Regions from separate parts of the Cytobacillus sp. SAFR-174 genome, predicted to be linked through region 1. Evidence: riboswitches for the same ligand, from Rfam matches in the RefSeq annotation. Region 1 holds a riboswitch; the other holds the start of a gene.
The links. Region 1 has a riboswitch for FMN ahead of ACTHRG_RS19525 (ECF transporter S component). Riboswitches for the same ligand answer to the same signal wherever they lie in the genome.

Region 1 (15,205 bases):
GTTCCATTGTATAGAGCTTTAAAAAAGCAGAAGGTAAGCCGTCATGAAAGCTATCTGCAGCGCCAGAGGGTTTTTGGTGCGTCACAGCCAGAAGATACTGATAAGGCCTTCACAATGGCAAAAGAAAAATTAAAATCCAAGAAATACAGCATCCGGGAAGAGAATGGAAACATCCTTGCTGAAAAAGGACGTTTCTCAAGATGGGGCCCATACGTTAACCATGTGGGACTTATCATATTTTTAATTGGCGGAATGCTCCGTTTTGTACCGGGCATGTATGTTGACAAAATTCTTTGGATCCGGGAAGGCGAAACAAAGGTCATTCCGGAAACCAATGGTGAATACTACCTTAAAAATGACGGCTTCATCCTTGAAATGTATGATAAAGAGAAAGATAACGAAGTGTTTGGGGAAGCGATTGACAAAGCAGGAATGGTAGCTAAAAATTATCAGTCCAATGTCACTCTTTATAAAAAACAGGGCGATACTGTTGCAGGTGAAGAGGCTGATCTCAAGAAAGTTAAGGACTATGAAATTAAGGTAAATAAACCTCTTAAGTTTGAGAACTTTGCATTATACCAAGTAGATTATAAACTTAATGAACTTAACAAAATGTCATTTGCCCTTACAAATAAAAAAACGGGTGAGGAATACGGGGACTTAACAGTCGACCTGAATCATCCACAGGATGAATATGATCTTGGAAATGGCTATAAAGCAGAAGTTGTCAGCTATTTTCCCGATTTTGAATTTGATGAAAATGGAGAACCTGTTACAAAGTCCAGAATTCCTAATAATCCTGCCTTTGTTTTTAAAATGTTTACTCCGGATAAGCCTGATGGCGAAATAAGTTTTGTTGCGATCAGACAGACTATTGAACCATTCGGCGATAATGAATACAAGATGGCCTTTAAAGGCGTAGATACCAAAAATGTATCGGCCTTGACCGTCCGAAAAGATTTAACATTATGGATTATCGCATTGGGCGGTGTTATTTTCATGATAGGTGTTGCACAGGGATCTTATTGGAACCATCGGAGAGTTTGGCTGCGCCGCGTTAATGGAGAAGTGTGGGTAGCAGGACACACTAACAAAAACTGGCATGGACTTAAAAGGGAAATTGAAGCAGCATTGGATGGAACCGGAATTAAGATGCCGGAAGATCAGCTGCAAAATCAAAGTGAAAAGAAAGGCTAAGGAGGAATCTGAGTGGTTACAATAAGCAGCAATTTACTATACACAGCTTTTATCCTCTATTTAATTGCTACTGTCTTTTTTGCCGGCTCTATAAAGGATAAGAATAGAACGAAACAAGGGCCAAACAGATGGGCAGCCTTTGGATTATGGATCTCGATTATCGGGTTTGCTGCACAGCTTGGCTACTTTATTACAAGGTGGATTGCAGCCGGGCATGCGCCTGTCAGCAACCTTTTCGAATTTACAACATTCTTTGGAATGTCGCTTGTTGGTGCTTTTATAGTGATTTACTTAATTTATAAAACACCTATTTTAGGAGTCTTTACGCTCCCGGTTGCGGTACTGATGATTGCTTATGCAAGTATGTTTCCGCGGGAGGTTTCACCGCTGATCCCCGCCCTGCAAAGTGATTGGCTTCATATTCATGTTACAACAGCTGCAGTTGGGCAGGCTATTTTGGCTGTAAGCTTCGCTGCCGGATTAATTTATCTGGTAAAGTCAGTGGATCAAACTAAGCAAAGCAAACAGAGATTCTGGCTGGAAGCCGTTATGTTTGGCCTGGTTTGTACACTTGGATTTATTATTATAAGCTCAAGCTTCTCAGCTTCAGGCTACAAGGCGGAATTTAACTGGATTGATAAGAACGGTCAGGAAGACGTTCTCGAATATCATATGCCTGCTTTAACAGGTCCTCACGAGGGTCAGCTGATTACAGAAGGTAAATTTGAACCGCTTGCGGAAATGCCTGCAATTATTAATGCTAAAAAATTAAATACCGTTATATGGTCTTTGGCTTCAGGTGTCATTCTATATCTTGCTCTAAGATTGGTTCTACGCAAAAGGGTTGGAGCTGCACTTCAGCCGCTTGCCAAAAATATTAATCTTGATTTGGTTGACGAAATCGCTTACCGCTCAGTATTAATAGGATTTCCGGTCTTTACACTAGGAGCTTTGATTTTTGCCATGATATGGGCACAAATTGCATGGACTCGTTTCTGGGGATGGGATCCAAAGGAAGTATGGGCTCTCATTACCTTCCTATTTTATGCTGCCTACCTGCACCTTCGCCTTTCAAAGGGCTGGCATGGCGAAAAGTCTGCATGGCTTGCTGTAATCGGATTTATCATTATCATGTTTAATCTGGTGGCGGTAAACCTGGTCATTGCCGGATTGCACTCCTACGCTGGATCATAACAAGAAAAGCGGAGGCGCCTTGCTCACCCCCGACCAGCACAAGACGATCCTTACGGAAAGGCGTTCTTTGCCTTTTTGGGAGGATTGCCCGAAATGTGGAGGCGACTGTCCAGGGACGACAGGCATAAGCCGGTTCCTGTAAGAAGGCGTATTTCCTTCTGGAAGGAAACGGCTTATGATCCCGAGTCCCTAGGAGCCGAAACAAGACAAGCTTGTGACCTCGAGGGGGTAGGCGCTGGAGCTAGACCGTTCCCAAAATTCAAAGATAATATTCCTGATAATAATCATACAAGCCTTCACTTCACAATAGTGAAGGCTTTAATTAAAGATTTTTTATTGAACGTTAGGGGGACTTGAAAATGGAAAACCAAGTGAAAATATTACTAGTGGATGATGAAGAAAGAATCCGCCGTTTATTGAAGATGTACCTTGAGCGTGAAAATTTTTCAATTGATGAAGCAGAGAATGGTAACCAGGCTTTGTCAAAAGCCCTGGCAAATGATTATGATGTCATCCTATTGGATTTAATGATGCCCGGCAAAGACGGAATAGAAGTCTGCAGAGAACTGAGAGAAAAAAAAGCTACCCCTGTGATCATGCTTACAGCTAAAGGGGAAGAAGTTAATCGCGTACAGGGATTTGAAGTCGGCACTGATGATTATATCGTAAAGCCTTTCAGTCCCAGGGAAGTTGTCCTGCGTGTGAAGGCTTTATTGCGCAGATCTTCTAAAACTACTTACCTGCAGACAGAAACAACAGCAAAAGATGTAATCGTATTTCCTCATCTAACGATCGATAATGATGCTCACAAAGTATTGGCTGATGGAAAAGAAGTCAGTTTGACGCCAAAGGAATATGAACTGCTTTATTTCCTGGCAAAGGCGCCGGATAAGGTTTTTGACAGGGAGCATCTGCTTAAAGAAGTATGGCATTATGAATTTTTCGGAGATTTGCGAACAGTTGATACTCATGTGAAGCGTTTGCGTGAAAAACTGAATAAAGTTTCTGAGCAGGCTGCCAGAATGATTGTCACCGTTTGGGGAGTGGGCTACAAGTTTGAGGTTATTAATGAATGATGCTCTTTAGGAGTGTTGCCGGAAAGCTTTGGGGCACAATTCTTTTATTAGTTTCCTTTGTACTGCTTATTTTAACAGTCATGCTGCTGGAATTCTTTGAGAATTACCATATAAATGAAACAGAAAAAGGATTATCGAATACTGCCCATAAAATAACCAGAATTTTAAAAGAACATAATCGTGATGTCGGTTTGGAAATTTCCTGGGAGCTTGTCGATGATGTTACAAAAGTAGTTATTATTAACTCGCCGAAAGAGTACTACTATTCTCCAAACCATACAGATTCATTAAAACTGCCCATTTCCTACCTCACCGAGGAAGATGATTTGAAAGAAGTTCTTGCGAAAGACAAGACTGTAAAAAAAGTAACATCCGTTAATCCGGAGTATACAGACGTATCCGCAGATGACGACAGCAAAATTCTTATCATTGGAGTCCCGCTTGAAGGTGACGGCAGCAATGGAGCCGTTTTTATTTATCAGTCCATTGAGGTAATGCACGAAACATTGCGTTCAACCACAAAGTTTATTTTGCTGGCTGCGGGAGTTGCCATCATTTTAACAACCATCTTTGCTTTTTTCTTATCGACAAGAATCAATGCTCCACTGAGAAAAATGAAAGAAGCTGCCTTTGAGGTAGCAAGAGGTAAATTTGATACGAAAGTTCCGATTCTGACTAATGATGAGGTTGGCGAATTAGCCATGGCTTTTAATCAAATGGGCAGACAGCTGAAATTTAATATGAATGCCTTAAGCCAGGAAAAAGAACAGCTGGCAAGCATTTTAAGCGGGATGGCTGATGGGGTAATCACCTTCAACCGGGATGGAACGATACTGATTACGAATCCTCCTGCAGAGCGTTTTCTGCAAAGCTGGTTTTATGAGCTGGATGACATCGAGAATAATACGGAGGAAGTTCCTTCCAAAGTAATGGAGCTCTTCCAGCTTGCTGTTAATACGGAGAAGGAACAGATTGGTGAAATCCCAATACAGGGCCGTTCATGGGTGATAATCGTTAGCCCTCTTTATAATAAAAAATATATTAGGGGAGCGGTTGCAGTTATCAGGGATATGACAGAGGAGCGTAAGCTTGATAAGCTCCGCAACGATTTTATAGCTAATGTTTCTCATGAATTAAGGACGCCAATTTCTATGATGCAAGGATATAGTGAAGCGATCGTCGATGATATTGCGGGAACGGATGAAGAGAAAAAAGAGATGGCAAGTGTCATTTATGATGAATCCCTGAGAATGGGCCGGCTTGTGAACGAATTGCTTGATCTTGCCAGAATGGAAGCTGGGCATATTCAGCTGACAATGGAAGAAACTGATGTAAACTCCTTTCTGCAAAGAATCACCAGAAAATTCCAGGGACTCGCAAAAGAGAAGGAAATTAACCTGGAACATGATTTGCAAAGCGAAAATTTATCTATTCAATTGGATCCGGACAGAATAGAACAGGTTATGACCAATCTGATTGATAATGCCATCCGGCATACCCCCCATAACGGAGAGGTTAAAGTTATCGAACGGAGTGATGAACGGGGACTGCTTATCGAAGTGAAAGACTCTGGCTCGGGAATCCCCGAAGAAGACCTGCCCTTTGTATTTGAGCGTTTTTACAAAGCTGACAAAGCAAGGACAAGGGGCCGCTCCGGAACTGGCCTTGGACTCGCAATTGCAAAAAATATTATTGAAGCTCATAAAGGTCATATTACGGTTCAAAGTAAGACCGGACATGGTACGACATTTTCAATATTTATCCCTCGAAATGACGGATAAAGACGGGAATTGTGGCGATTGTTCTTGATACACGGGAAACAATTAATCATAGGCTGGGGAAGGAGATGCAAGAATTTCCTTCCCTTTCTTTTTGAATTATAATGAAAAGGCATTGGCCGTTCGTATCTGAAGGCAGGGAGTAATCCCCCGCCCAAACAGGCTCTTGCGTTTTTCTGCACAATAATAATATAGTTAAACTGTAACTTTTTTTAGAGAGAGAACGACTATTTTATTGAACGGGGAGGGGAATTCATGGACTCCGTTTTTGATGAACTTTATAAAAAATACCATCAGGACGTTTTTCAATTTCTTTTTTATATGGTCAAAAACAAGGAACTGGCTGAGGATTTAGTCCAGGAAGTCTATATAAGAGTGTTAAAGTCATATGAAAGATTTGAAGGGAAAAGCAGCGAAAAAACCTGGCTCTTTTCAATTGCGCGGAATGTTGCCATTGATTCCTTTCGCAAGCAAAAGGGCTGGAAACAAAAGATTATGGAGAAATTTGACTGGTCAACTCAGCAGGTAAAGGATGAACACCCCTTGCCTGATGAAATTGCTGTTCAACGGGAAGAAATCCAGATGATCTATCGCTGTCTTGATTTATGCACCATTGACCAGAGGCTAGTCATTATTATGAGATATATACATGAACTCACCATTACAGAAACAGCTGATTCACTTGGCTGGACTGAAAGTAAGGTAAAGACAACGCAGCACCGTGCGTTAAAGGTGTTGAAAAATCATATGGAACATTTTAAGGCAAAGGAGGGAATGGATAATGAAGGAATCAAAATGGAGCGATGAGCAGCTTCAGGAATTGCTGAGCCAGATGCCAAAGATTAAAGATAGTCGAGACCCAAGAGAAATTTATCAAACCATACAAATCAAGATGGGCAAACAAAAGAAAAGAACATGGATCATGCCTGCTGCAGCAGCGGCTGCTGCCTTGCTCCTGCTTTTCATTCTTGCCCCGAACCTTATGAATTGGCAGGAGTCTGCTGATAAACAAGTCGAAATTAAATCAGATCAGACACAATCATCTGAAAAAATAACAGATGACAATTACAGTATATCGGAAGCCAAAGACGAAGACTTGGATCCGGAACCTCTTGCTAAAGATGAAGATCCACAAGAGGATCATGCGCAGCTTTCCGGTGACCCGGAAAAAGACTCAAGCGATGATATAAGCATGAAGTCTGTTTCATCCGTAGCAAGCCCTACTGCCGTATATGAAGAAGATTTGGCAGGAAAAGAAGTCCTGACCTATGCAATTCCGGATAAGGAGGCTCAAAATATTGTACCAGTCAGCGTTCTGGTTGATGATGACCCGGCCAGGACGAAATTTGCTTTGTTTGAAGACACGATGAGCAAACTTACTGAAGATGCTTGGGGTTTAGATGATTACTATCCTTTAAAAGCAAATTTAACTCACGACCAGGAAAATAATATCCTGACAGTTGATGTGCCGGCGGATCACCCATATAGTTTTTCCTCCTCCTCAGAGTTACTTTTAGAGAAGGTTTTGGCGAATATAATGAACAATCTGGATATAGAAAAGATTGACCTCAGAACGGAAGGGAAAGTCGGCATTGAGTTCGGCCATTATGGATATAGAGACGAATTTATCCCGGAAAATAGCAATGGTAACTTAATTTATTATTTCTTATATCCTAATGGTGCAGATTCAACACCATTCCTGGTGCCGTTAAGAGAAGAGCTCAATTCGGTAAAAGATGCTCTGAAAGCTATGAAACAAAATAGGACTGAAAATAATTTACAGGCATCCATACCGGATGATGTTGATTTTGAAATAGAAGAAATAAAGGATAGCAAACTCATAATCCGTTTTAATAATGAATCAGAAATAATCGATAATGCACCAACACTTCATGCAATCGAAGCAATCCTTCTTACGGCAAAAGACTTTGATTTCGACACGGTCAAATTAGAAAATGCAGATGTTGATAAAATAGGCAAGTTTGATCTTACTGAGGAATTAAAGGTACCTGTAGCAGCTAATAAACGAGATTTGCCAAATTAGAAGACGGCCCTGTGTGGCCGTCTTTTCCATTTTAGGATAAAGTTCCTCCATATCTGCATAAAAACCTTGCTGCTGGAAGAATACTAATCACTGTGCTTTTATGAGCTTTATTGTTAATTGTTCTAAAAGAGTACAAGCTGTCATAGGGTGTAAGAGGGTGCGGAAAGAATGCGCTCGTGCGGATATTTCAGCTGACATCATAGGAGGAAAAGAATGAAGGATTACATAAGGCGTTTCTTTATCGCAGGAATAATGGCTCTTTGTGTGAGTCTGCTATTTCTGGGAGGGAAGCATTCTAAAGCTGCTGAGCCAAAAATTTCTGAGTTGACAGAGCATTGGGTTTGGCCGGCAGATGGTGTAATTACGGACACGTATGGTACAAGAAGTGGTCAGCATAAGGGCATTGATATTGCCGGAGATTCCGGTTCTCCGGTTTATGCCGCTGACGCTGGAATTGTGTCCAGGTCGTATTACTCTCAAACATACGGAAATGTGATATTTATTAAACATAACAATCAAACCGAAACAGTATACGCCCATCTGAATAAACGATTATCTGCTCAAGGTGAAATAGTTTCACTCGGACAGAAAATCGGATTGATGGGAAGCACGGGTGACTCTTCAGGAGTCCATCTTCATTTTGAAATACATGCGCAGGCATGGACACCTGATAAAATAAATGCAGTTGATCCCTCTGTGGCATTTGGCATGGGAGAAGTTGGACAAGCTGTAAATGCTGCGGCAAGAACTGAAAATGCACGTGAAGTTTCAGCCCGGCCGTCTAATTTTAATTCCGGGCAAATAACAAATGATTCCGGTGAAACCTACCATATAGTTAAAACCGGGGAAACAGTATGGACCATCGCTGCACACTATAATCTGCAGCCCGGTGATATTGCCAGTTTAAATAATATTAATCCTGATCGCATTCTTACAGGTCAAAAACTGTTGATAAAACCCGGCAACTTTAGTGAATACACTGTTAAACAAGGTGATACATTAACTTCTATAGCGAAAATGCATGATACAACAGCAGAAGCTATTAAAGAGTTAAACAATGCAAATTCAGATGTTATCAAAATTGGACAAATTCTAATCATTCACAAAAAATAGAATAGAAATGATTGCACCGCTTTACTCCCTTAAAGTATAATAGGTAAAAAACTGGGGGAGTTAGAGTAATGCTTACAGACTATCATAACCATCTTGAAAACGGCACGTTAAGCCTGGACTATTTAAAAAAATTCACAGATGCTGCTGCTCAAAAAGGGATTGAATCTTTTGGGATTTCGGAACATGCATATCATTTCTATCAGACAGCAGATATTCTGCAAAATCCATGGGTAAACGAAAGACGCTTTTATGATATGAAGGACTATGTGAATGTTTTTCAAGAAGCGTGGAGTACTAACATAGATGTGAAAATGTCTATAGAAATGGACTACACGCCGGGCAAGCATGATGAAATGGCAAAGTTTATTAACAGTTACTCATTTGATTATGTAATTGGATCCATTCATTGGGTTGGAGATTTCGGCATAGATTTAGCTGAATTTAGAAAAGAATGGGATAAACGGGATCTTTATGAGGTATACCGGAAGTATTTTGATCAAGTGGTCACACTGGCCCAATCCAATTTATTTGATATTGTAGGCCATCTGGACCTCGTGAAAATCTTTAAATATGTTCCAAAGGACGAAGAATTTTTGCTGGAGCAGTATGATCGTGCAGCCAATGCACTGGCAGAATCCAAGACATGTGTAGAAATCAGCACAGCCGGTCTGCGAAAGCCAGTAGGTGAACTATACCCGGACAAACGGCTCCTGCAAAAATGCTATGAGAAAAAAATCCCGATTGTACTTTCATCTGATGCCCACTTTCCTGAACATGTAGGTGCCGATTTTGATAAGGCAATTGCTCTTGCAAAAGAAGTGGGCTATGAGTCCATCATGACTTTTTCCAAAGGAGAAAGAAAGGAATATCCGCTTGGATAATGCAAAAGGGATGGCAGAGCCGCCCTTTTTTGCATTATCCATAAAAATCTTAATAGGTATGGACATGGATATATATGTTACAAATCCATACAGCTAAACAAATCCCTTCACAGAATAACTTTTTTTCAGTATAATTAATCTGTATAAATAAATACGGTCTATCTTCGGGGCAGGGTGAAATTCCCGACCGGCGGTGATGGGTTAATCTTAACTCTAAGCCCGCGAGCCTGAGAGAAGCGTTTTGGTCGAAAAACGCTTTGCATTTAATTGGGCAGGATTTGGTGCGATTCCAAAGCCGACAGTACAGTCTGGATGGGAGAAGATGGAGGTTCTGCAGACGTTCAAAAAATGCAGGTTTTGAACGTTATTAAGCGTGCCTTCGCAACTCTCCCTCAAGTTATTTTAGCTTGAGGGTTATTTATTGCGAAGATATTTGCTTAGCCGAACCTTTCTTCTATAGGAGAGATAGTCCTAAAAAGGAGAGAGGAACTTGAAAAAACTTAATATCAAATCAATGGTTGCCATCGGAATGCTAAGCAGCATCTCTTATGTATTAATGCTGCTCAATTTTCCAATTCCGCCGTTTCCGCAATTTTTGATGATTGACTTCAGCGATATTCCTGCATTGATCGCAGCGTTAATCTTTGGTCCGGCGGCAGGAATTTTAGTGGAGCTTATTAAAAATATTCTTGATTACTTCATGACAGGAAGTGCAACAGGTGTACCTGTCGGACACATTGCAAACTTTGTGGCAGGCATTTTGTTCGTCTTGCCTACTTATTATGTATACAGCAAACTGAAGACCAAAAAGGGCATGACGTTTGGGCTCGTAATCGGCACCATGGTGATGGCTGTTATTATGAGTGTGCTTAATTACCTTGTCATTCTGCCGGCATATACATTCTTCCTGAATTTCCCGGCAATGTCAGCGCCTGAAATGAGAACAATGATTGTGACCGGGATTTTGCCATTCAATATTTTAAAAGGACTTATTATTTCAATTGTTTTCATGCTCATTTTTACACGCATGAGAACCTGGGTAGAAAAGCAGGCTGTATTAAAAAGTGCAGCATAATGAATATATAAATTTAAAGCAGCGGCAAATGTTCCGCTGCTTTTTCAATTTGAAAGCCTAAAAAAACTCCCTTTCTAGTTGAAAGGGAGCAGTAGCTTAACAAAGATTAGAGTATGGCTGAGGGATTATTCGTATTTAAGCGGATCGCCATCAAAAGCGTCATCAGCAACTTTGATTGAATCGGTTGGGCAGCCTTCGAATGCATCCATCATATCGTCAATCAATACATCTGGAATCTCAACAATACCCTGGTTATCATCAAGGGTAACAAATGCGATGCCTTCATCATCGTAATCATAAATGTCCGGTGCAGCTGCGCCGCAAGCTCCACATGCAATGCATGTTTCTTTGTCAACAATTGTATACTTTGCCATGAAAAAAACCTCCCAAGAATTAAACAATTAATCTCCCATCAAGATGATGGTAACACATTCCTCACATCCTATTGTAAAACTGTATGTTCAACTTTTCAATAGAAAATGTATTGAGAATGCTTATCACATAAGGGTTTAGGCATAATTTACCCTGTTAGAAATAATTAAAACGGCCTGCCGATTTTTTTCATGATAAAATAGAAGTAAGAAAAAGAAGGTAATGAAAAAATAAAAAATCTTAAGCCGTAAGGTGAACATAATGCAAAGACCTTATTTGAAATCTGTAATAATGTACTGTGTTAACGAGTTGCAGGGACAAAGAACTATATATTCCATTTTACATTTGCTCAATGGAAAAAAGTCTTCCCAGACCATCCAAGATGCTCATCTATTTCAACTAACCCCTTTTTTTCGTACATTTGGAAATTTAAGCAGGGGAGTACTGGATCATCTTGCAGAAGAAATCCTAAGCAGCAGGTGGATGACTGCAATTGATGAAAAGCATTACATTTTAACTGCAGAAGGGAAGAAAGAGCTCGAAAGATCTCTTTTAGAATGTCCAATACCTTCATCATTAAACGGATGGCTGTATCTTAGTACAAGTGAATTGTTTTGGGAGAGGATTACGCTTTTAATTCAGGTAATATCCCACTTAAATAATAACAATGTAAAATACCTTCCTATCCAAAGAAAAAGAGATATTCATGAATGGCTGAAAGACTTTCTGAGAACATCTGGATTTGCCCGCGATGAAGTTGGGGTTATGCTGTACAGGGAACTTGGCCAGTGCCTCGAAGAGCTGAATGATATTAATCCTGCTGTGCTGACATTGAGGCTGACAGGCTATAACCGTATTGGCCTCACAGCTGTTCAGGCTTCTGAACAGCTTGGAATCAGCCAGGATTATTACCACCATCAGTTCCTTGGAGCTATTCATCATATACTGGCAAGCGCAAGAGATAATTCTGCCGAATATCCGCTAATCAATAAGATCTTGAGCGATGCAGGAAATGAAGTTCAGCTAACATTGTCTGCCCAAAAGACTTACACAATGTTAAAACAGGGACTGGATTTGGATGATATAGCTAAAATGAGAAGATTGAAAAAAAGTACTATTGAGGATCATGTTGTGGAAGTAGCATTAAACGACAGCCGGTTTAATATCACACGTTATGTCTCAGAGGAAAAACAGAAGCTGATCCTTCATGCAGCTAATCGTGCTGATTCAATGCAATTAAAGCAAATACGTCAAATAGTGCCTGAATCCGATTATTTTGAAATCAGATTAGTAATGGCAAAGCTTGGAGAGGGACAATGAGATTGGACGAACTTTTGGAAAGAAAATTTGGATACTCTGCCTTCAGACCTGGACAAAAGGAAATTATTGAATCTGTGCTCGCAGGAAGGAATACTGTTGCCATGCTGCCTACAGGTACAGGAAAATCCCTTTGTTATCAGCTGCCGGGATATATGATTGAAGGCCAGGTGATTATAATTTCTCCTTTGCTGTCCCTGATGCAGGATCAGGCAGAACAGCTTATGATGAATGGGGAAAAAAAGGTGATAGCATTCAATTCTTTTCTATCCCGTTCTGAAAAAAAACAGGCATTAACTAATCTGAATCAGTATAAGTTTATCTTTATTTCACCCGAAATGCTCTATTATGAATCAATACAATCTCAGTTGAAAAAATTGCGCATCGCTTTATTTGTTGTTGATGAAGCTCATTGTATCTCCCAATGGGGATATGATTTCAGGCCAGATTATTTAAAGCTTGGCGAAGTGAGACAAAAGATAGGGAACCCGGTTACGCTTGCTTTAACTGCCACAGCTACGCATGAGGTTAAAGCAGATATAAAAAAGTCACTCGGCATTCTTGACTGCAGCGAATTTATTTATTCGGTTGACCGTCCTAATATAGCGCTAACTGTAGAAAAAGCAGAAAATTTCCGTGTGAAAACAAAGAGGCTTGTGGAGCTTGCTGAGAGCCTTGAGGGTCCTGGCATAATATATTTTTCCAGCAAAAAAATGGCTGAACAAACAGCCGATATGCTTAGGGGAAATGGAGCTAAAAGAGTGATGGCTTATCATGGGGGAATGGACCAGGAAAGCCGCATCCTTGTGCAGCAGCAGTTTATCCATGGGCAGCTCGATCTTATTTGCGCTACAAGCGCCTTTGGCATGGGCATCAATAAAGATAATATCCGGTATGTGATACACTTTCATATGCCTCTTCAGATTGAATCTTATTTGCAGGAAATTGGGCGGGCAGGAAGGGATGGAAAACAAAGTATAGCTATTATGCTCTATACACCAGGTGATGAGCAGCTTCCCATACAAATTGCAGAAAATGAATTTCCTGACAAGTCTCAAATTGATTGGATCAGCAGCTGGATGGAAGAAAACCCGAATGCGATCACGAATGTCAGTGCTTATGAAGAACAAATTAAACAGCGTTCCGGTTTAACAGAAATTCAGTGGAGAATATTTAATGACTTTTTTGAACGGAAAGCCAAATCCGGACTGGGGTATAAAAGGATTCTGCAGGAAATGAATGCGTACTGCGAAGGCAGAATCAAATTGAAAAGAAATAGCATTGAGGAAGTGTATAGGTGGATACACACAAAAAACTGCCGGAGAGAAAATATACTTTCCTTTTTTGATGAGGAAAAAAATACCCCGGTCCAATACTGCTGTGATATATGCGGTTTGCAATTTGATGAATTCATAAGAAACACAAAATCAGATAATCAGGATAGTATGCTTTATGATTGGAAAAATCATTTAGAATATCTCCTGATTCCAAGTGAGTGAACCGAGTTGAAGAAAAAATACGAGGACGTCATTAAGGAATTAACTGACAAGGAACTATTATTCCATCTTTATCTTACTCAGGTGCTTATTTTAGCCATTGCTTTCATCCTTAGTATTATATTATTTAACAGCTTTGAGGAATTCCAGGCTCTTTTTGTACTTGATGATATTAATATTCTTGTCATTGGGGCAGCGGCAGGATTGGCTGTTGTCCTGATTGATATTGTTTTGATGAAGCTCCTCCCTGAGGAAATGTATGATGATGGAGGGTTAAATAAGAAAATCTTTCAAAACCGCCATATTCTTCATATTGCTTTTATTGCAGCAGTGGTGGCAATAAGCGAAGAACTTCTGTTCAGAGGTGTCATTCAGACCCATTTTGGACTTGCAATCTCCAGTCTTATTTTTGCACTTGTTCATTATCGATATCTTTTTAATTGGTTTTTGTTTGTAAATATTATTACATTAAGCTTTTTTATAGGTTATATTTATCATATATCCAATAATTTGCTTGTTACGATTGTTATGCATTTTCTGATTGATTTTCTTCTGGGTATCCTGATTCGAAAACGGTACCTGAAAAAATCAAAAGAGGAAAAGGCAATGAACAATAGCTAACAGCAGCGTCAAATAAACTTCTTATGATTTTATTTACAGGAAGGGATGAAACATGAATAAAGAAGACCCATATAGAGATCAGGCTGAAAGACTCCGCAAGAGGATTGACAGAAAACAGGAAACGGGAGACAGCGGGCAAAAATCCGCTTTGCCGCCGCGGAGCCGTATACATCAGGAAAAAAGAAAAAAAAATAAATGGAGAGTTAAATACCCTGTTATTCGTTTGCTGGCTTTATTTTTTATCCTTCTCCCGATTACCATTTTCAGCATTTATCAATATGTAAGCAGTGATAAAAGCACCAATACCGGGTTAAATGCAGAATCTGAAGAAATTGGTTCTGAAACGGTCGTTTTTGCCACAAATGATGATGATGAAGGGACAACCATTGAAGTAAGAGAAGAGCGGGAAACTGAGAAAACTGAAGCTGAGAAACCTGAAAAAGCTAAAGAGTCACATGAAAAAGAAGCTGCCAGCGACCAGCAGGAAAAACAGACTTCTCAAAAGCCTGATGAAGAAGATAAAGGTTCTGAATCCGCTTCCGAAAAGCAGGCCAGGCAAACAGCTTCTGAAAGTACAGACCCGTCGAAAACTGCCGGGACACAGGAAGAATTAAAAAAGGAAGTCAAAGTTGTCTACCATACGGTTAAACCAAAGGAAACAATCTTTCGAATTGCCATGACCTATTATAAATCCCAATCCGGAATTGAAATAATAAAGAAAGCCAACAATTTGCCGTCAAATGAAATACAAACGGGCCAGGTATTAAAAATTCCTCTTGAGCAATAAAAGAGTCTATGACCAAATGCTGTCTTCTCTCCCAGTCATAGAATAATGTACAAGCTCATACATTTATTATGAAAGGGAGGGAGCGTTTTTGGAATCGCCGATTAGAATGCTTGACGAACGTACAGACCAGGCAACAAGAAAAATGCTTGAGAAAGTTGTGGAGAGAAAACAAAAGTTTGATCGATTCAAGTCCTGGCATTTAATTGCCATGTGGGCGACCGTTTTTATATCCTTTTTATTCTTTTTTTACCTTT
Region 2 (15,205 bases), on a different contig from region 1:
TCAGTTCCAGTTTTTCAGCCAGCTCCTCAGTGATGGGTGTACAAATCAGGCCTCTTCCTTCTTTGGCCATAAAGTTGATGGTTTCCGGTTTCGCATATTCCGCGATTGCCAGGAAATCCCCTTCATTTTCCCTGTCTTCATCATCACAGACAATGATGACTTTTCCTGCTTTTAAATCTTCCAAAGCCTCATTTATTTCACTGAACATGGTTTATTGCCCCTCCTTTTGCAAATTATAAAAAGCCATTCTCCTTAAGGAATCCTTCTGATATTCCTTCTTTAGGCGGTGTGTTCTCCTGCTGCTGCCTGTTCATGAAGGAATATAGGTATTTGGCAAGCATGTCAAACTCGAGATTGACAATGTCTCCAACTGTTTTGAACCCTAGTACCGTTTCACTCGCTGTGTGGGGAATGATCGAGACGGTAACGGTATTGTCTTCATTGCCGAATACAGTCAGGGAAATCCCATCCACAGCGACAGAACCTTTCATAATAAGCAAATGGCTTAAGGCAGCCGGCACAGATATTTGTATATAAATAGCATTTTCACTCGATGTCTTTTTGAGGATCTGACCTGTACCATCCACATGCCCTGTCACAAAGTGCCCGCCAAAACGGCCATTTGCCGACATCGCCCTTTCCAAATTGACTTTTGTTCGTTCTTTAATGGCTGAAAGCGAAGTACTTTTGAACGTTTCAGGCATGACATCTGCTGAAAATTCATTTTTTGCAAATTCCGTAACCGTGAGACACACGCCATTTACCGAAATGCTGTCCCCCAATTGGACATCTGATAAAACTTTGGAGGCCTGAATCGTCAGTTTCATCGCCTTGCCTTGCTGGACTACTTTTTTTACGGTTCCAAGCTCCTCAATAATTCCTGTAAACATTATTGCCTGGCCTCCCTCAGCGGTTTTGCGGTTATTCGAAGGTCTCCGCCAATCCTTTTGATTTCTGTGAATTCCAGTACAGGGGAGTCTATTACATAGTCGGCACCATCCCCGCCAATAAATGGAATCGCCTTATTGCCTCCAATAATTTTAGGAGCCATATAGAGGATCATCTGCTGAAAGAAACCTTCTTTAATAAATGAAGCATGGATCTCAGACCCGCCTTCAACAAATAAAGTCATGATGTTTCTTTCACCTAAGTTTTTTAATACTTCTTTAATCGGCACTTCATTAGCAGGAAAAGAAAAAACTTCTGTTTTATACTTCCTTATTTCCTCTGCTTTTGTCGAATCTATTTCACAGCCGGTAAAGATGATGGTCTTAACTGACTGATCTCGGATGACATTTGCGTCTGCCGGAATTCTGAGATTTGTATCTAAAACAACTCGAATGGGATTTTTTCCGCCTTGGGGCAGCCTGGCGGTTAAAAGGGGATTATCGTGAATGATCGTATTTACACCTGTAAGTATTGCGTCATGTTCATGCCGTAGACGGTGTACATCCTGCCTGGATTCTGGAGAGGTAATCCATTTGCTGTCACCGGTTTTTGCAGCTGTTTTCCCATCAAACGATGAAGCTGCTTTAATGGTTACGTATGGTGTCTTTGTTTTTATAAAATGGAAAAATGGTTCGTTTAAGGCATCTGCTTCCTCTTTCAATAAACCGGTCACCACGTCAATACCGGCATCCTGCATCCTTTGGATTCCTTTGCCTGACACCAGAGGATTTGGATCGGCAGAAGCAATAAAAACCCTATTAATTCCTGAATTAATAATTAAGTCTGCGCATGGTGGAGTCCTGCCAAAATGGCTGCACGGTTCAAGAGTGACATAAATATCAGCGCCTTTAACCTCATCGCCAGCCGCAGCAATCGCATGGACTTCTGCATGGGGAGTTCCCGCTTTCAGGTGAGCACCCATCCCCAGAATTTCACCATTTTTAACAACAACCGCACCCACCTGCGGGTTAGGACTTGTTTGTCCTTTGGCTGCCGCTGCCAGACTGATGGCTAACTTCATATATTCCTGGTGGTTCAAATTATGTGAGTCCTCCTTCCTTTATAATTTCTCCAAATTAAATATGAAACGGCAAAACCCCGTACACCAGAAGGTGAAACGGGGCAAAAAATCATGACGAAATAAGCGTTTAAAAAATGAAATTTTAAACGCGTTACTATACTCATTCCTTCTCCCATCCAGACTTTCACTGTCGGCTTTGGAATTTCACCAAATCCACCGCTATTATTAAGCACCTATCTCTGCTAATAAAACCGGGTCACGGACTAAGAGGGCATACCCTCATCACCGCCGGTTGGGAATTTCACCCTGCCCCGAAGGAAATCCTATTCTATTAAAAGAATCTTACCATGAATAGCCGGAATATACAAAGAGAATTGGTTATCACAGATTTGAAACTTTTGCTTTAACCAGCCGTATACTTAAAATATAGAAGAAGGAAAGAAAGGGCGGTACTAATGATTGAACCGAAAGAACAGCTTATAAATGAATTAAAGAAATGCGAAGAATGGGAAAAAGACCAAGGTGATTTGTGGTTTTGGGAGAAGCTCGGGAGGCTTCCTTTCAAACTTATTGATAGATTCACACCGGAGTTCATACAAAAAAAGGTTGGAGTGATTCTTGATGAGCTTGGCACGTATATTCAATCAGGAGGAAGATATTTAAGTTCAGCAGCAGCTTTAAAGAATTATTATCCTGGACAGAATATACATACCCTGAAGGATGTAGAAGCCCTGCCTATAGTTAAGATGGATGAAGCCGCGGAAAAGCTAACCTCAAACCGAAAAAGAACCGCTGCATTGCAGGGTGCGGGAACAGGAGTCGGAGGGATTTTCACCCTGACCATTGATATCCCCCTTCTCCTCGGCATTCAATTAAAAACACTGCAGGATATTGCGATTTGCTACGGCTTCGATCCTGCAGATAAAAATGAAAGAATGTTCATCGTCAAAATCCTTCAATTCGTTTCCAGTGATATTGTTGGAAAAAAAGCTATTCTGCAGCAGCTTACCATGTTTGGTTCTAAAGAAGAAGGACCGAAGAGGGAAGTCGTTTCTGAGCTTCAAGGCTGGAGAGAGGTTGTGTTTTCTTACAGGGACCAAATAGGCTGGAAAAAACTATTTCAAATGATTCCTATTGCCGGATTGCTTTTCGGGGCATTCATAAATCGCTCTGCCGTTAATGATATTGCAGAAGCCGGCATTATGCTATACAGAAAAAGGGTAATCGTTAATCGACTTCACCAGGATATGATTGCAGATATAAAACCGGAGAGCTAATAAGGCTCTCCGGTTTGTTTATGGAAGCTTTTTGATTTCCTTCTCCATATATTCTTCATTTAAGGCTCCCAAAACTTTTTCTCTAATAACTCCATCAGAGTCAATAAAATAGCTAGTAGGATAGGCCATAATATTATAATCCGCACCAACAGTGCCTTTTACATCCATAGGGATTGTAAAAGTCAGACCCAGCTCTTTCACGAACTTCTCAGCGTCTCCGTTATTCTTTTCAGTGTTTGTTAGATTTACGGCAAGAATATCGAATTTTTTATCTTTGTACTTTTTATACAGCTTCTCCATATGCGGCATTTCAGCGCGGCATGGAGGACACCAGCTTGCCCAAAAATTCAGAAGTACAGATTTGCCTCTGTAGTCACTGAGTTTCACTGGATTTCCTTCCATATCTGTAAGTTCAAAATCTGGAGCAAGGCTGCCTTTCTCCAAACCAATAGGCAAATCCTCAGGATCATCAATTTTATCGTATTTTTGCATTTGTCCAGCTTGCTCTACTACTCCCTTTTCCTTAAGAATGGTCTTGTCAACAATGAACAGTAAAAGGACAATAACTGCAGCTGCCAGTAAAAACTTTTTCATTCCAACACCTCTAAACTGATTTCCCTATACTTAAGCTGAATTTATCATACTATATGGGGAATGCAGAATCTATAAATGTGCACATGGCTTTAATGATTGCGATAAAGAAACAGTGCCGCAAAAATGGCATAAATTCTGCACTTTTCTTTTGCATCCAGACTAATATTGAAGGATAGGACAGGTGTGTTTGGATCCTTAAAGCGCTTTCCCCACTCAAAGGGCATCCACCCTTTGCGAAGACGTGCAATTCTATTCGATTGATCATCCAAAACCTGCAGATCTGTGTGTAAAAAGGTTTTAGGAAGGGCATACTGCATATCTCCATTCTGAAACAGCAGAGTGTTTCCATCCTTTTTAGATTCGATTATTTCCCTGCAGCGGCCATCTGATGACAAGATTTCGATTCCCTTTTTACGGATGATGATTGATGCCTCAAGATTTTCAGTATGGTCATATATTCCCAGCCTTTTTGGAAAGAATCGGTCAATAAAATAAGGAAGGAACCAGCGAAGCTTCCGCATTTTCATATCTCTGATTTCACCTATCAACATTCCTTCGGGATCAAAAATAACCATTCTGAGAGAAGGAGCCGGCAAAAAAGCGATCAGCACACTTGACTGCTCTAAAAACGATAGTGGGGCTTGTCCTTTATAGTAATAATTACTTGCAGCTGCCTCGGCTGCCCTTTGTTTATTCAGCAGATACATTTGATGACACAAAAAACTATAAATAACAAAAGGGATTAAAATAACAATGAAAATAGCCCCCGGAAATTTGTTAAAGAATAACAATAGAAAGAAAGTTGGGGGCATAAGTGCTGTAAGGCTTGCATTCAAAGAGATGTCAGCTGTTTTCTGGTAATAGTGCTGGATATTCATCAGTAAGTCTCCCCTGCATTATTTAATTCTCTCTATATTCTATTAATCAGGTCCAATAAAAATGAATTATGAGAGGATTTAATTATTGGGAGCTCTTTATAATTCACTCAAAAAATAAAGCTGATGGAAAGTTTCCGCCAGCCTGATTGATAGAATTATTTTAGCGCATTAACTGCATTTTTTTCATTTTATTCAAATTAAGGATACCGGCAATTTTTGTTATACGACATATCCCCGCACCCTGATAGATACGGTTAGAATTGATTGATTCTATCAAATGATTTTCTTGCATCATCATATCCCTGGAGATATAACTTTTCCAATTTTTGAGGATTCCGTTCCATCCGACCCACTGTTAATGGCTCCTGCGGCTGGACGACAAGAACTGTCCCCTTCTTTTCTTCCTGCTCTACATAGCGAAGGGTCTCGTTATAGGTCAGGTACCGTTCTGACAGTGCTTTTTGCAGCCCGGTATAATGGGGATATTTCCTTTTTACCATAAAAGCAAATTTAGATGGCTTTTTGGAATAGCCCCGGTTTCTTGTCAGGATTACTATATTTTTATTGAATCCATCCTGCTGTGCTTTTTTGATTGGTATGGGATCGCTGATTCCTCCATCAAGGAGGACCCTATTATTAAAAGCGACCTCAGGTGCAATAAAAGGCAGGGAACTGGATGCTTTTAAAACCTTCAGCACATCTTTCCCATAGTCTTTTCTATTGAAATAAACAGGCTTTCCTGTATGGCAATCTGTTGTTCCAATTACAAATTCAGACTGGTTTTTATAAAACTCTTCGTAGTGATACGGGACAAGCTTATTCGGTATTTCATCAAAAATAAAATCCATTCCGAAAAACTGACGCGATTTAAAGAAATTCCGCCATGAGATATATCGCGGATCTGTTACATAATCCACGTTTACAATTTTGTTTCTGCCCTTTTGTTTGGACAAATAAGAAGCGGCATTGCATGCCCCTGCAGAAACACCAATAACATAAGGAAAGCTGAGGTCCTGTTCAAGAAAATATTCGAGAACACCTGCTGTATACACTCCACGCATTCCTCCGCCTTCAAGCACCAGGCCCGTTTCACTGATCACCTTTCATCTTCCTTTCTATCTTTTAAAGCCATACTACCAAAATAGCACACTCCGATATACAAATATGCCCAAAAGGAAGGAACTTGCATGAAATCAGGCAAGTTCCCTTCGTTTAAATATCGCAATGGATGCAAGTATGGAAAACGTAATGGCAATTACAGAAACAATGATACTCGGCAATAATTCATCAGGGAAGTTACCGCCCATGATAAAAGTATTTGTATAAGCAGACAGAAGGGCCGGACTCCACTCCAGCAGATGAGAAAGCGAAGTGCTCAATAAAGTTACTATGACTATAATGCCAATTGAGATAAATCCAACTGCCCCAGGCGATTTCACAAAGGTATTGAAGAGGATGACTATAGTGATTATAAGGGTAAGCCAGATACCATAAACAAAGAAGGATTGAAGAAAATCCGCGAAAGGAATAAATTCAAATAATATGCCCACATAGTACCAGGAGAGGAAGTAACCCAGAAAATATGATAACCATATGAGTATCATCAAACTGGTCCACTTAGCTGTTACAAAACCGGCGTACGATACGGGTTTTACCAGGATTAGTTCTGCAACACCGCTTTTCCTTTCACCGGCAATGCTTCCCATTGTAATTAAAACAATAATAAGCACACCAAGCGTATTGAACTGACTAAGACTTGCAGCAAGCGCTTCACCGGCTGAAGGAACAGGAAGCTCGATGACCGCCCCTTCAGGCAGCCCGCCAAGTGAATCAACAATTTGAGGCAAATAATATAAGGTCAGAGGCTCTTTTACAGCTATCAAAATAAAAGTTAACGGCACCCAGATCCATTTGAAGTTTCTGGCCAGCTCGAGCATCTCTTTTTTTAATAATGTTACCCATTGCTTCATTTTTTCACCACCTTCATGAAAACATCCTCAAGGCTCGTTCTGCTGATTTCAAACTTAACCAGCGGCCATTTCTGTTTCGCAATTTCAGCTAGAAATAAATTCCTGGCATCCTCAATATTCTTCACCAAAAAGCTTGCCCTATCTCCATTCACTTCCATTGAAGAAACAGGCGGAAGCAGAGATATCTCTTCAGCATATTCACCAGTATTCGTTTTAAAAACCAGGTCAATCTTAGCCTGCTGATGCCTGGTTCTAAGCTCTGCCAATGTCCCGGATTCAATCAATTCACCACCATGGAGGAATAAAATTTCATCACATATTTCTTCTGCATCATTTAGAATATGGGTGGAAAACAGAATTGTCGTTTCTTTTTTCAGCCTGTTCAACAGCTCCAGCACTTCCCTGCGTCCAAATGGATCAAGCGCTGAAACCGGTTCATCGAGCATGACAAGCTTGGGGCGGTGAATGATCGCCTGAGCAATGCCAAGCCGCTGCTTCATACCTCCTGAGTATTTTCCAATCCGGCGGTTTTTAGCTTCGGATATACCGGTAAGTTTAAGAAGCTCCGCTGCTCTGTCTTTTGCTTCTGCTTTGGGAAGTCCTGCAAGCTGACCTGCGTATTCAAGAAATTCCCTGCCTGTCATCCATTCATAAAAAACAGGAAATTGAGGAAGATAGCCTATTAATCTTCGAAAATCCGCTTTTTCTCCCCCTTCATACACAATCGTGCCGGAATCCGGCTTCACCAGGCCGGCAAGCATCTTAAGTGTAGTTGTTTTTCCTGCTCCATTTGCTCCCAGCAGGGCAATACATTTTCCTTCAGATAATTGAAAATCCAGACCTTTTATTACCTCCTGATCCTTAAACTTCTTTTTAAGATTTGTTATGCTTACAACCGGCATATTCAGCTTCTCCTTCCGAAAATAAAGTAAATGATTGGCCCTAGCAGATTAATAAATAAAATGACGAGAGCCCATACCCATTTCGGGCCATTTGCTTTTTCTATTTTTACGAGATCAATAATCGCAACGGCCATCAATATTAGCTGAATAATGACAATGGGTGCAAGAATTGCCCAGTTAATGCTCTCTAAAATTTCCATTTCGATGTCCTCCCTTATTGTACTGTCATTCATATGACGTTTAAGTACAAAAATCGTTCATAGGGATTTCAACTATTTTTCTAATGAAAAGACACCCCACTATTGGAGTGTCTATAAGTTTAATAGCTGAGATTAATCCATTTCTTTTTCATACACAGCCATCATATTTTTGATTTCGTTTGTTACCTGATCAATAAGTGAGGATGGTGAAAGCACCTTGGCCTGATTACCCCAGTTGAGGAGCCATTTGACAAGTCCATCACTCACAATGGCTTTTGCTGATAAAACGAAATGGTTCTCATCCAGTTTTCTTATGTCTGCATCCCGCCCAAATTTATCAATTATCACGTTGATCAAATCGTTGTGGAATCGGATTTTTATCCACTCTTCAGATCCGGCATACATATGAAAGGTTGAACTCACATACTTGGATACATCAAAGGGTTCATATGCGAATTGTTCTTCCGTTATATGAACATTGCGTAGACGGTCAATCCGATAATGGCGGATTTCTTCTTTGGCAAAATAGTAGGCTATTAAATAATAAAAGTCATTTACCCATGTGAGCGCCAGCGGTTTGACCCTGTATTGCCCTCCATTATGGCTTAAAACAAATTCCTTGTTGAGATTATATCTTCCATATTGAAATGTGACGATTCTCCGCTCGGAAATGGCTTCATGCAAGTCATTGATAGCCAGCCGAACCAGTTTACTTTCACTTTTCACAGAGGAATCGATCAATATTTCATTATGGAGCTTTTTGGCATGATGAATGCTTGTCAGCTTTTTAATTTTCCGGATCAGCTGTCTTGTCTCATCTTTTGTGATGAATCGTGCAGAAGCAACGGCATCAATCAGCATGCGCAATTCATAAAGCTCGAATAGACGGTATTGATGGCTGTAGAACTTTGGCATTCCCTCTTTTTCCTGGTTAATGGTAATATCAAATTTAGCTTCAATCAGATGTTCAATATCGTCTCTCAATGAATTTTTGTTTAATTTCACATCCGGTCCATATTCCTTTTTAAAGCATTCAGTTATATCGTCCAGTGTATATTCATTTTCTTCATCTGTCTGCTCTCTCAAAATATCCATAAGCTTGAGCAGCCTTTGTTTGTTATCAAGTCTATTCATCACATCACCCCGCGACCTTTATTATCCATTAAAAAAAGCCCAGCGGCAACAAGCCCTGGACTGTGTTCATCATTTTAATATCCTGAAAACTAAAGGTATTCTGTATTCCTTTCCTTCATATGCTTTGACAGCAGCTACTACTGTAAAGATAAAAGCAAGGATTCCCACGATCCAAATCGTAATGACCCCAATTAATATGATCATTAGCACTACGCTGATTGCGCTGTAGATTGAATAGGAAATTAAAAAATTCAAATATTCCTTTCCATGGTAATCTACAAACTCCGAGTCATTCTTTTTCAATAGCCAAATGATCAGCGGTCCGACAAAAACGGTAAAAAAGCTGGTTACATAGATTGCTGCTGCTATAAGCCTTTCATCATTGGAAGGCATTTTATAATCATTCATCCTGTTTCCTCCTAGGCTAACCTCAAATATAAATGATGTTTCTTTTATATTATTTACGATATTCACTGTAAAAGGTTTCATGTATTTTTATATTTTTTTATATTCCCTCTGCAGCCTTAATTTCCTGTTCTCGATTGGGACAACTTGAATACACATGTTAAAGACAGGCATTGCGCATCTACCTGTGCCTATTCTTAAACCTGCCTAGGAAGGTGATATACAGATGATGTCAAAGCTGGAGGCTTTCATTCTGGGAATCATCCAGGGGCTTACCGAGTTCCTGCCTATTTCCAGTACTGGACATTTATATTTGGGGAGACATCTATTTGGCCTTGATGAAGCAGGCCTCTTCCTTGATACAATGCTGCACATAGGAACTTTACTGGCAGTCCTTGTCGTATACAAAAATGAATTGCTTCAAATTATTAAGAAGCCCTTCGGCAAGCTATCGATGCTTCTGATAGTCGGGACGATTCCGGCCGTAATCGTGGGACTCCTGCTGAGTGACATGTTCGATTCAATTTCGAAATCCGGTGTTACAATCGGCTGGGAATTTCTATTTACAGGGTTCATACTCTGGATTGCAGATGGTGTTAAGAAAGGCGCAAAAAAAATGGACAGCATCACGTACGGAGATGCCTTGTTTATCGGCACCTTTCAGGCTGCTGCCATTTTTCCGGCAGTTTCAAGATCCGGCTTAACCATTGCAGCAGGCCTCTTCAGGAAGCTTGACAGGGAAACAGCTGCCTATTTTTCATTCCTGTTATCCATACCTGCCATCGCTGGCGGCATTGTCATGCAATTTGGCGAATTGATGTCCGGTCACACAGAAGCCATAACCCTTGGCAGCATGTTAATGGCGACATTGTCATCAGCAATTTTCGGTTATGCAGCAGTCGTGTGGATGATTAATTTTCTAAAAAGAAAATCCCTGAAGATATTTGCTGTCTACGTTTGGATTTTAGGGTTCTCAATTATAATCCTGCAAATGACCGGAACATTTTAAAGGGGAGGTATTAGAATGGATGAAATAATTGCCGGCATTTTTGGACTGCTATCCCAGCTTGGTTATGCCGGCATTGCACTTGGGTTAATGGTTGAAGTGATCCCAAGCGAAATTGTTCTGAGCTATGGCGGCTTTTTAGTAAGTACCGGGGATATCCATTTTCTAGGGGCCCTCCTTGCAGGGATTGCAGGCGGAACACTTGCCCAACTGTTTCTTTATTGGCTGGGCGCGTATGGCGGACGGCCTGTTCTTGACAAATATGGAAAATATCTTTTGATTCAAAAAAAGCATTTGGATAAATCAGAGAAATGGTTCGAAAAGTATGGGACTGGAGTAATTTTCACGGCCAGATTTATACCTGTAATACGGCATGCCATTTCAATCCCAGCCGGAATAGCCAAAATGCCTTTATCGGTCTTTACTGTTTATACACTAGCAGCTATGGTGCCTTGGACGGTTCTCTTTCTATTATTGGGGATGGAGCTTGGTGATCACTGGAGAGACATCAAAGAATATGCAAAACCATTTATCTTGCCGATCATTGTTATTGCTTTGGTCTCCGGCGCTATTTACTTGTTTTATATGAAGAGGAAAAGTTAACTTAGAAAATTTACCAAAAGTGTAGAATTCCAATTTTACACTTTTTTTATTTGAGCTAAAGATGTTGAGAAAATTCTTCACACTTTCGATTCATTTTTGTAAAATAAAGCAAATACTTAGGTTCAAAGGACGATATAGATGAAAATTTTATTAAAAAATGCAGTCATATATCCTGTGACATCCCCCTCCTTCCATGGGGATGTACTAGTAGAAAACGGAAAAATACTAAAGATGGGCAAGAACTTAAAGTCTGATTCCAATGTAAAAATTATAGACTGCCATAGCCACCACCTGTTTCCGGGCTTCATTGATGTCCATACTCATCTGGGTCTTTATGATGAAGGCACCGGATGGGCAGGCAATGATGCCAACGAAACAATTGAACCCTTAAGCCCGCATATTAGAGCGATGGATGGTGTATATCCTCTTGATCCCGCCTTTTATGATGCAGTGAAATATGGCATAACAACTGCCCACATCATGCCGGGAAGCGCCAATGTAATTGGAGGAACAACCTCTGTTATTAAGACATCCGGGAAAAACATCAGCAAGATGATTATCCAGGAAACAGCCGGCCTTAAAATTGCCCTAGGTGAAAATCCAAAGAGGATTCATAGTCATGGCAACAAGGATTCCATAACAAGAATGGGGATAATGGGAATGCTGAGGGAAGCCTTTTATGAGGCTTTACATTGCGATAATCCCGACTCTCTAAGATTTGCACCGCTTGTCAGGGCGCTCAAAAGAGAAATTCCCGTCAGAATACATGCACACAGGGCAGATGATATTATTTCTGCCATCCGCTTTGCAGAAGAATTCAATCTCGATCTTCGAATCGAACATTGCACAGAAGGCCATTTAATTGCAGACGAATTGGAAGGCTTAAATTTAAAGGTATCAGTGGGGCCTACGCTAACAAGAAGATCGAAAGTGGAACTGAAAAATAAAACCTGGAAAACGTATCAGCAGCTGACAGAGCATGGAGTGGAAGTCTCCATCACTACAGATCATCCATACACACCTGTGCAATATTTGAATATGTGTGCAGCTATTGCAGTCCGGGAAGGCCTTTCCGAGCAAAAAGCCCTAGAAGGAATCACCATTTTGCCGGCAAGAAACCTCAGAATCGATCATCAGCTTGGAAGCATAGAGGAAGGAAAAGATGCTGATTTAGTTCTATGGAATCATCATCCATTTCACTTTCTAGCCAAGCCAAAATGGACAATGTCAGGCGGAAATTTTGTGTACAGGGAGTCATAGAACGGTGTCGAATATTGCTGGTGATATTTGACATAAAATCGCAAAAAAAATAATCAAAAAACCTATTTCCTTTTTGAAATTTTTTTAGTATTATACCTAAAGTGAAGTGAAATTTTTGCTTCCTATATGACAGACAATCAAATATCGGAAACGATAGTAATAGGGAAGGCAAATGGTGCGCCACCAGTTATCTGGTTCTAGTGGGTTCGATTCCCACCCCGAAATTTTTTAGCAGCATAATAAAAAATTTCGAGGGTGGACCGAAGGCTCTATTTGGCATGGAGTAGGACTGCCCTCAATTGGAGGGATAACCTATGCTCAAGAAACGTGATCTTCACGACTGCCATGCTTTATTTGATTTAATGACGCACCCTGATGTCTTCCCTTTTGTTCGCCAAAAAGCCAATTGTTATGATGAGTTTATATTTATTACAAAGCAGACAATCGAATCCGAAGAGCGCGGTGAATTAATTTCACGCACAATTCTTGATGAATGGGGCTCTCCGATTGGGACGATTAATTTGTATGACATCCAGGACAATGCCGGCTTTCTCGGCACATGGCTTGGCAAACCTTATCATGGCAAGGGGTATAACAAATTAGCAAAAGATGCTTTCTTTGAAGAGCTCTTTTTTGAAACAGGCATAGAAACCATTTTTATGAGGATCCGCAAGGAAAATATCCGCTCGCAAAAAGCTGCAGAAAAGCTACCTTATGTCATTCTTGCAAATGAAACGAGAAAGTCTGTGTATGATCAGCTGAATGCAAATGGTGATATTTACAATCTGTATGAGATCCCAAAAGATTTATATACTCTTCATGTAATGCGTCATGGAGCAGCAGTCCAAGAATCGTCCCAATTATTGGAGGCTTAAAGAAAAGCGGAAGCGCCTTGCCCACCCCCGACACCTCGAGGGGGTAGGCGCTGGAGCTAGACAGCTCTCGAAGTACAAAAGTATATACTCTATAAGTAATAAAAACGCTAAGCACTTGCATAGAGCAAGTGCTTTTTATTTTTTCAATTAATAATATTGGTTTCCGGTTCATCTGTTTTTTCTCTTATTCCGTAATGGGACAGCAATTCATCCAGCTCTTCATTGGTAAGAGTTTCAAAACGCCCGTCCACAAATGAAACTTGTGTCTGATTGGGATTAATCCTATTTATATTGAAGCTCATCTTTCTGCCTCCTTCAGCCGTGTTTTGGAAATGGCTGTTTTTACTATTTATACTCGCCGATTGAAGGATTTTTATTCCCGTTATGCAAAAGTTCACATAATTGAAACATTTATTAAGGACTCACTATACTGAATAAAAGACCTGCTTGGGGCCGGCTTCTCTTTAGTATGATATAATTCTCTAGTCACATTATAGGAAGAGGAAAGATTTATGAATCAGACATACAGCAAAAAACAAAAACTGCATCAGCTGCTGGTTATTTTAGTTCCAATACTAGTAACCCAGCTGGCTATGTACTCCATGACATTTATTGATACTTTAATGACCGGCCGCTATGATTCACAGGACCTGGCAGGTGTAGCGATTGGATCTTCTCTATGGGTTCCTGTATTCACCGGGCTCAGCGGAATACTCCTTGCTGTTACCCCGATTGTGTCCCACCTCGTGGGAGCAGGAAAACAGCGTGAGGAAGTTGCTTTTTCTGTTATTCAGGGCGTTTATCTGTCCATCATTATGGCCGTAATTGTTTATGCAGGAGGAGCACTCTCCTTAAATCCAATCTTAAGTGGAATGAATCTCGAGAACAGGGTCGAGGATACAGCTTTCAACTACCTTGCTGCCTTAAGCACAGGGTTGATTCCCCTGTTTGTCTACAATGTATTAAGATCGTTTATTGATGCTCTTGGAAAGACCAGAGTCAGTATGATCATCACCCTTCTAACACTGCCAATCAATGCTTTTTTTAACTATATACTTATATATGGCAAATTAGGTTTTCCGGAACTCGGCGGAGCAGGTGCAGGCTATGCTTCATCTATTACTTACTGGCTGATCATGGTTATTTCGATTAATATTATTCATAAAAATTCCCCGTTCTCGAACTATGGAATTTTCAGAAGAATGCATGCTGTTTCTATCGGCAAATGGAAGGAAATCCTTCTTATCGGGATCCCAATCGGCTTATCGATTTTTTTCGAAACCAGTATCTTTTCAGCAGTTACTTTATTAATGAGCACATTTGAAACAGCCGTAATCGCAGCTCACCAGATTGCCCTCAATTTCGCATCACTTCTTTATATGATCCCGCTAAGCATTTCAATGGCATTAACAATCGTTGTAGGCTTTGAAGCGGGGGCTAAGAGATTCAGGGATGCAAAAGAGTACAGCTGGATCGGTGTCGGCATTGCTGTATTTATGGCATTAATTTGTGCAGCTGTTCTTTTGGCTTTCCCAAAAGAGGTGGCATCGATTTATACAAAAGACGACCATGTATTGCAATTAACAGCTGCATTTTTAATATATGCCATGTTCTTTCAGCTTTCAGATGCCATTCAGGCACCCGTACAGGGAGCGCTGCGCGGATATAAGGACGTGAATGTCACCTTCATTATGTCGCTTATTTCTTATTGGATCATCGGACTGCCGTTTGGCTATTACCTGGCCAATCATACGGATTGGGGAGCCTATGGTTATTGGATCGGTTTAATTACAGGACTTGCAGCTGGGGCCATTACTTTAACAAGCCGGCTGATCTATCTGCAAAACAGAAAATACCCTGCATATATGGAAGCGAAGTAAATATAAAAAGGCAGAAGAATACGGTTCTTCTGCCTTTCGCTTTCATTCCTGATAAATCTTCCCCAGGACGTCTTTTCCGCCAGTAACCGGGATTATGCCGCCTGTAATAAAATCGGATTTTTCATCGGTCAGAAAACTGATTACACGGGCAATATCCTCACCTGTACCCGGCCTTCCGACTGGTGATGCATGATCATGAACCTTCGCAGCTTCTTCGATATTTCTTTCCTTCCATTCACCGATAATATCTCC

Region 2: another riboswitch for FMN. It lies ahead of ribD (bifunctional diaminohydroxyphosphoribosylaminopyrimidine deaminase/5-amino-6-(5-phosphoribosylamino)uracil reductase RibD); the one in region 1 lies ahead of ACTHRG_RS19525 (ECF transporter S component).

What each region holds. Positions count from the first base shown of each region.
Region 1 is NZ_JBQCMZ010000023.1:11,215-26,419, forward strand. Features, by position in the region: gene resB (cytochrome c biogenesis protein ResB) at 1-1,197, shown strand, start outside; gene ccsB (c-type cytochrome biogenesis protein CcsB) at 1,210-2,391, shown strand; gene ACTHRG_RS19490 (hypothetical protein) at 2,485-2,748, shown strand; gene ACTHRG_RS19495 (response regulator transcription factor) at 2,751-3,467, shown strand; gene ACTHRG_RS19500 (ATP-binding protein) at 3,464-5,248, shown strand; gene sigX (RNA polymerase sigma factor SigX) at 5,501-6,052, shown strand; gene ACTHRG_RS19510 (hypothetical protein) at 6,027-7,289, shown strand; gene ACTHRG_RS19515 (M23 family metallopeptidase) at 7,503-8,402, shown strand; gene ACTHRG_RS19520 (histidinol-phosphatase) at 8,471-9,283, shown strand; FMN riboswitch at 9,440-9,611, shown strand; gene ACTHRG_RS19525 (ECF transporter S component) at 9,774-10,358, shown strand; gene ACTHRG_RS19530 (ferredoxin) at 10,484-10,732, opposite strand; gene ACTHRG_RS19535 (helix-turn-helix domain-containing protein) at 11,214-12,050, shown strand; gene ACTHRG_RS19540 (RecQ family ATP-dependent DNA helicase) at 12,047-13,546, shown strand; gene ACTHRG_RS19545 (CPBP family intramembrane glutamic endopeptidase) at 13,553-14,164, shown strand; gene ACTHRG_RS19550 (LysM peptidoglycan-binding domain-containing protein) at 14,217-14,951, shown strand; gene ACTHRG_RS19555 (YpbF family protein) at 15,040-15,205, shown strand, end outside.
Region 2 is NZ_JBQCMZ010000033.1:2,484-17,688, reverse strand. Features, by position in the region: gene ACTHRG_RS22335 (bifunctional 3,4-dihydroxy-2-butanone-4-phosphate synthase/GTP cyclohydrolase II) at 1-208, opposite strand, end outside; gene ribE (riboflavin synthase) at 234-890, opposite strand; gene ribD (bifunctional diaminohydroxyphosphoribosylaminopyrimidine deaminase/5-amino-6-(5-phosphoribosylamino)uracil reductase RibD) at 890-1,987, opposite strand; FMN riboswitch at 2,130-2,292, opposite strand; gene ACTHRG_RS22320 (EcsC family protein) at 2,425-3,246, shown strand; gene ACTHRG_RS22315 (TlpA disulfide reductase family protein) at 3,265-3,840, opposite strand; gene ACTHRG_RS22310 (hypothetical protein) at 3,930-4,718, opposite strand; gene ACTHRG_RS22305 (patatin-like phospholipase family protein) at 4,973-5,818, opposite strand; gene ACTHRG_RS22300 (ABC transporter permease) at 5,912-6,688, opposite strand; gene ACTHRG_RS22295 (ABC transporter ATP-binding protein) at 6,685-7,590, opposite strand; gene ACTHRG_RS22290 (PLD nuclease N-terminal domain-containing protein) at 7,593-7,790, opposite strand; gene ACTHRG_RS22285 (helix-turn-helix transcriptional regulator) at 7,923-8,924, opposite strand; gene ACTHRG_RS22280 (DUF4870 domain-containing protein) at 8,994-9,332, opposite strand; gene ACTHRG_RS22275 (undecaprenyl-diphosphate phosphatase) at 9,559-10,338, shown strand; gene ACTHRG_RS22270 (DedA family protein) at 10,354-10,938, shown strand; gene ACTHRG_RS22265 (amidohydrolase) at 11,077-12,198, shown strand; gene ACTHRG_RS22260 (GNAT family N-acetyltransferase) at 12,513-13,073, shown strand; gene ACTHRG_RS22255 (hypothetical protein) at 13,217-13,375, opposite strand; gene ACTHRG_RS22250 (MATE family efflux transporter) at 13,586-14,953, shown strand; gene ACTHRG_RS22245 (SDR family oxidoreductase) at 14,996-15,205, opposite strand, start outside.